DNA from 2 places in the Limosilactobacillus fermentum genome. Region 2 is predicted to be linked to the other one. Evidence: riboswitches for the same ligand, from Rfam matches in the RefSeq annotation. Region 2 holds a riboswitch; the other holds the start of a gene.
What was found. Region 2 has a riboswitch for thiamine pyrophosphate ahead of FG166_RS09680 (ECF transporter S component). Riboswitches for the same ligand answer to the same signal wherever they lie in the genome.
Positions count from the first base shown of each region.

Region 1: it holds a riboswitch for thiamine pyrophosphate, as region 2 does, so the genes downstream of both, FG166_RS09110 (ECF transporter S component) here and FG166_RS09680 (ECF transporter S component) in region 2, are expected to answer to the same signal.

Region 1 is NZ_CP040910.1:1,810,522-1,813,765, forward strand. Features, by position in the region: gene FG166_RS09105 (nucleoside hydrolase) at 1-542, shown strand, start outside; TPP riboswitch at 910-999, shown strand; gene FG166_RS09110 (ECF transporter S component) at 1,070-1,648, shown strand; gene FG166_RS09115 (ATP-binding cassette domain-containing protein) at 1,652-3,034, shown strand; gene FG166_RS09120 (energy-coupling factor transporter transmembrane component T family protein) at 3,024-3,244, shown strand, end outside.
Region 2 is NZ_CP040910.1:1,615,881-1,619,124, reverse strand. Features, by position in the region: gene FG166_RS08195 (undecaprenyl-diphosphate phosphatase) at 1-638, opposite strand, end outside; TPP riboswitch at 829-921, shown strand; gene FG166_RS09680 (ECF transporter S component) at 985-1,200, shown strand; gene FG166_RS09675 (ABC transporter permease) at 1,206-1,463, shown strand; gene thiW (energy coupling factor transporter S component ThiW) at 1,482-1,985, shown strand; gene FG166_RS08180 (MerR family transcriptional regulator) at 1,982-2,407, opposite strand; gene tnpA (IS200/IS605 family transposase) at 2,498-2,935, shown strand; gene FG166_RS08170 (RNA-guided endonuclease TnpB family protein) at 2,932-3,244, shown strand, end outside.

The DNA.
Region 1 (3,244 bases), 190 kb from region 2:
AAAAGGACCCCGAGATTGCCCACTTGATCGGCAACGTTACCTTCATGGGTGGGGCCCTGACCGTTGAAGGGAACGTGACCGACGTGGCCGAAGCCAACATCAACCAAGATGCTAAGGCAGCCGACGTGGTCTTACGAAGCGACCTACCACTGACGATGGTTGGCTTGGACGTCACTTTGCGGACCCTCTTAACTAAGAAGGAAACCCAACAGTGGCGCGAACTGGGCACCAAGTCCGGGATTGCCTTTGCTGACATCACCGACTTTTACATCGATGCCTACTACAACTTAGACATCGACAAGAACGGTTGCGCCCTGCACGACCCACTGGCCGTCGGGGTCTCCTTAGACCCAACCTTTGTGACCACGATTTCCCTGTTCATGAAGGTAATCTACGACGAAAACAACTACGGCCGTACGATTGGGGATAAGGACCGCTTAAACGACCCGAACCCGAATACCAAGGTGGCCGTCGACGTCGACAAGGAGCGCTACTTAGCCACCTTCATGGACCTGTTGACCAACTTGTTTAAGGAACACTAATAGGAAGTGCGGAACAACCTTCTCGACGGGCCATGGGCTAAGCCAGGAAGTGAGCGAAATAATGCTCACTTCCTTTTTCTTTTGTCCTCCACACCACTCTCCGTTGTCTTACGATGTTACCCGTTTTCGTCACGCCACGTTCCGTGGTCTTAGTCTTTTGGTAACTTTTCCACCGCTTTTCCACTTTTCCCCAAGGGGTTGTGGATAATTACGGACTTATCCCCAAGATATGGGTAGCCCTTTTTCCAACCTAGTCAGAGCACTCCCGTTTTTTAACAAGGCGTGGCGCCACGAACCGTCCTAAGCAGGCGATCGGTAAGAATTTTCTTGCCCCCACTACCAAAAACAGGTATGATGGTCTTAAATCATATCTTGTCTGGGGTGCCATTGGCTGATAAATACCCATTGAACCTGCTTTGGTTAGGACCAACGAAGGGAACGACAGGTAATCACCGTCAAAAATCAGCCACCCCATGTCCCGGGGTGGCTTTTTCTTTGGGCAAGGAATGGTAAAAATTTTTGGAGGAATGTTTCTCATAAATAAATCACGTTTCGGATTGCGCGACGTCATCTTACTTGCCCTAATCGGGATCATCTTCGGGGTGATCTACTTTGCCGGCGACTTTGTTTACAACGCCGTTACCTTAGCCCTGACGCCAATCGGCCTGGGGGCGGCCGGCAACGACTTTACAATGGGCCTGTGGTGCATGGCCGGACCATTAGCCGGTTTCATGCTCAAGCGCCCGGGATCCGCCTTTTTGGGCGAATTTCTCGGGGCGGCCGGGGAAATGTTTTTAGGCGGCCAATGGGGGGCTTCGAACCTGATTTCCGGGGCGGTCCAAGGGGTTGCTTCTGAACTCGGGTTCACCCTAGTTGGCTACCGGATGTACAACTGGCTGACGATCCTGTCAACGACGGCCACCACCACCATCCTAACCTTTGCCTGGGACTGGTTCCGTAACGGTTACAGCCACTTCGCCCTGCCGATCCTCTTAGCCTGCTTTGCGATTCGCTTCATCTCGATGTTTCTTTTCTGCGGGGTCTTGGTCAAGTTGATCACTAACCTCTTGGAACGCGCCCACGTCATCCCGCAAGCCCAGGCCTAACCCATGGAATACCGTATCCAGCACCTAAACTTTGCCTACCAAGAGGAACCGGTTTTAGTCGACCTAAACCTAACCCTGCCGGCCGGGGAGCTCTACCTCTTTTCCGGCCCTTCTGGTAGTGGAAAATCGACCCTCTTGAGCATTATGGCCGGCCTCTTACCCCGGTACGGAGGGACCTTAACCGGCGAGGTAAGTGGGGTCGAACCGGGCACGGCTTCCTTGATGTTTCAGGACCCGAGCCTCCAGTTTGCCCTCGACACCCCGCGCCACGAGGTTGAGTTTGCCCTGGAAAACCTGGCGCTTCCGGCCAACCAGATCCCGGCCAAGGTGGAACAAGCGCTGAAGTTTTGCCAGGCCGACCACCTAGCCGACCGGCGCTTAGTAACCCTGTCCGGTGGTGAACAACAGCTCGTCGCCCTTGCGATCACCGTGGCCATGGATAGCCAGTTGATCCTCCTGGACGAACCCTTCGCCTCCCTCGATCATGACCACCGGACCCAATTGTTGGCCCGCTTAGTGGAGCTTAAAAACCAGGGCAAGACCGTTATCATCGCCGACCACGACTTACAGGGCTACCGCCAGTACCAGCCGACCGTGATCGCCTTTGAAAAGGGGCGCTGTCGCTTATTACAAGGCGAAGAGGCAACGGAGCGCTTTGATCAAGCCGAGCAACTAGCTAAACCACTCCCAGCTTACTTGCCAACTGAAGGGACCACGCCCCTCTTTTCCCTGGCCGACTTAAAACTAATTACGAACGGTGCAACACTGTTAACCATCGACCAGCTAGGCCTCTTTAAAGACCGGGTCACCCTGCTAACCGGGGAATCCGGTAGCGGCAAAACCACCCTCTTTCGGGCCCTGACCAAGCTACGCCCCTACCTAGGTTCGGTTACCTACCAGGGCCAAGAAATCAAACAGGCCAAGGCGGCCCCGTACGCCCGCCAAGTCGGCCTCGTCTTTCAGCGCGCCTCTGACCAGTACCTCAACGTGACGGTCAAAGAAGAACTGGAGCTTAGCCAACAACAGGGGCAAAACCCCTACTTTACCCCGGAACGGGTCCAAGCTACCCTGAAAAAACTGGGGCTGACCGGGATGGACGAACGGGTCGTTTACTCGCTTTCCGGCGGCCAGCAAAAAAAGCTCCAACTGCTGTTGATGCTAATGATGGGTCAACCGGTCTTACTCCTGGACGAACCCTTCGCCGGCCTCGACAGTAAGTCGATTGAAGTGGTGTGGGAGCTGATCGACGCGAGCCGCCAAGTTTGGCCGCAAACGCTGATCATCATCAGCCACCAGCTAGCCGGGCTGGCCAACCACATCGATTACCGCCTCCACTTAGCCGACCACCACTTAACTTACCAAGGGGAGGTGCACCATGAATCCTAGTCTGCAACTGCTGTTGGTTCTCCTAATTTCCTTTGAGGTCTCCTTTACCAGCCGCTTAACGGCCAACCTGGTCTTCTTAGTGATTGCCATTTTCGTCTTATTGGCCCACCGCCTTCACTGGCGCCAGTGGCTGCGGCTGCTGGCTGGCCCCTTCTTACCGGCCCTGGCCCTCTTTGTGACGATCGTTTTCTATAGCCCCGGCCACGACTG
Region 2 (3,244 bases):
GCGAAGAACTTGTACAACTTCAACAGGGAGGCCCCGAACATGGTCGGGATCGCCAAGAAGAAGGAGAATTCGGCGGCCACGTAGCGTGAAGTCCCAATGAGGATCGCCCCTAGGATCGTAGCTCCCGACCGCGACGTTCCGGGGATCAAGGAGAGGATCTGGAAGCACCCGATCAGAATGGCCACCTTGTAAGGTAGGGTGTTGAGGCTGTCAAAGCGGGGCCGTAGGTTTTGGTTGTGGTTTTCGATTACGATGAACAAGACCCCGTAAACGATCAGGGCGATCGAAACCACCAGCCAGTTCATGAGGTGGGCGTCCATCCAGTCGTTGAGCGGTAAGCCGATGATCACCGAAGGAATCACGGCGATGATCACCTTTTTCCACAGGGTCCAGGTTTGGGACCGTTCCAAGCGGGACTTTTTCGGTGACCAGGGGTTGAGTTTGTGGAAGTACAAGACCACCACCGCCATGATGGCCCCAAGTTGGATCACGACGTTGAACATGTCGATAAACTTCTTGGGTTCGTTGAGCTTAATAAACTCATCGACAAGGACCAGGTGACCGGTCGAACTGATCGGTAAAAATTCGGTGATTCCTTCAACGATTCCTAAGATCACGGCTTTCAGTATTTCAAGCACAGCATATCCTCCTTGCGCCCCGACTACTTTAAAGGGGCTCCGCAAATTTATTCAGCTACCATTATAGCAAGGGGAAGAGGAGCTATGGTCAGTCTTTGGTAAAGTTCTTGTAAATTTTGGTCCCCGGTAATTCAAACTGCCCCTTTTCTTTTGGGCGGAAGTGTGGTTGACTTAGGGTAACGTAAATATCAGAATCTGTCTGGGGTGCTATTGATTTAGCTGAGAAATACCCATTGAACCTGATCTAGTTAATACTAGCGGAGGAAGATAGTTGAATCAACGGAATTTCCCCGCCATTCCAGCTCTTCTGCCCCCGGACAGAAGGGCTTTTTTTGGAGTGAAAACCATGAAGCATCTCACACTCAAAGACATTATCTTCATCATGTTGATCGCCCTAATATTTGGGGCGCTCTTTGTCGGAACAGACGTCATTTACGCCCCGCTTTACCTCGTGATCGGTCCCTTTGCCAACGAGGTCTTATTTGGCCTTTGGATCATGGCCGGACCACTAGCAATTGCCATTCTCCGGCTCCCGGGGACGGCCGTGATTGGGAGGTGTTAGCCGCCGTGGCCGGGAGTGAACTGGGCTTTTTAACCCTGCGCTACAAGAACTGGGGCTGGCCGGCGCTGATTTCATCGGCCTTTTGGGTCACGGTGGTGTCCTTTGCCTACGAAATCTTTAAGCAGGGTTACATTCACTTAGCTCTACCGATGATTCTCGCCCTGTTTTGCACCCGGCTCGTTTCCGACCTTTTGTTTGGGGCCGTCTTAGTCCACTACGTTGTCCGCCTCTTGGTCAGGGCGCACGCCATTCAACCAGCCTAACTAAAGGGGGAGCAACTAATGGAGCCAAAGCAAACGCAGATTAAAAAGTTGGTGTTGACCGCCCTGTTTGTCGCCATTGCTACCTACGGGGGGAGTCTCTTTTCCTTTCCGATCGGGATCGCTAAGTGCGCACCGGTCCAAAGCCTGGTCAACGTCTTGAGTGGGATCATCCTGGGTCCCTGGTGGGCACTTGGTCAAGCCTTGGCAACTTCAATCCTACGGAACCTGCTGGGAACCGGGACGGTCTTTGCTTTCCCGGGTAGCATGATCGGCGCCTTCTTGGCCGGTTGGTTATACCAGAAGTTCAAAAAACCGGTCCTGGCCGTCCTCGGGGAGGTGGTCGGAACCGGCTTGGTGGGCGCCCTAGTGGCGGTCCCGCTGGCAATGCTTTTATTCGGTAAGGGTGGTTTAATGTTATTTATCCCAAGCTTTTCGGCTAGTGCGGTCGTTGGCGCCGCACTGGCCTACGTCTTGGTACGGGCGCTATGGCCAGTCATTTCCTGGGAAATAGAGCGGGGCTAAAGGTCGATTAACTGACGGAACTGGTCCGGCGGGGTTTGCTGCTTAAGTTTTAGGTACTGTTCGTGAATGTCTGGTTGGACGACGTTGGTCCCCTCCATAAAGTGGACGGCTTCGGTCCCGGCCTGTAGAGACGTTTTGTAGTACCACTTTTTGAAGCGCAAGAAATCGAGTTGTTCTTGCAATTCGGCCACCTTAGCTTCGATGACCGTTTCTTCTTGGTCTAGGTAATCGTAGCGTTCGGCAAGGGTTTGATCCCCTTGCATACATAAGTTGATAAAGCCCGCGATGTCTTTAACCGGGACACCACTCTTCTTGAGGCAGTTAATGACCTTCAAGAAGTTAAAGTCGTTATCCATGAAGGCCCGGCGCCCATTCTGGTCCCGTTTGACAAAGGGGAGGAGGCCGTTTTTGAAAGCGGGCAAGGAAACACGTTCTTTTAAGGACGTGATGAATTGCCTTTTTTTGTGCCCTTAGGGCACATGATCGAACCGTAATGTAATATAATTATTGGTATGAAAGATACAAAAAGAATTACATATGGTAGAACGTCAGTCTACAATCTTAATTATCATTTAATTTGGGGAACTAAATATCGTAATAAAGTGTTGAAAGGACACGTAGAAGAAGTCTTGAAGCAATCATTATATGATATAGCTTCAAAATATGGATTTACGATTGCTCATATGGAGATTGGTAAAGATGACCATATCCACTTACTAGTGAGCGCTCCGCCAAAACTGTCTGTAACTAACATCATGCGCTGGCTTAAAGGCATTTCTGCACGGCACCTCTTCCGAGAATGTCCAGAACTACAAACTAGCTACTGGAAAAAGCAAGGTCGTCACCTATGGTCACCAAGTTATTATGTTGAAAGCATTGGGAGCGTTAATGAACAAGCAGTAGCCAAGTATATTGATGATCAACGCAAAAAGGAGGTGAAATTAGAATGACCAAATTAATTAAAGGGGTCAAGCTACGCTTGTACCCTAACAAGCAACAACAAGCTCAACTATGGCAAATGTTCGGCAATGACCGTAGAGTGTGGAATCTCATGCTAGATATGGCTAAGCAACGCTATCAAAACAATCCTAGCAGTCATTTTGTAAATGAATATGGAATGAATTACTTGCTTAAACAGTTGAAACAAGAATATCCCTATCTTAAAGACAGCGATGCGACTAGTTTCCTTGTGGTGAACCATAATCTAGTCCAAGCTTTTAAGATGCTGTTTAAACATCGTGGTGGCTATCCACGCTTTA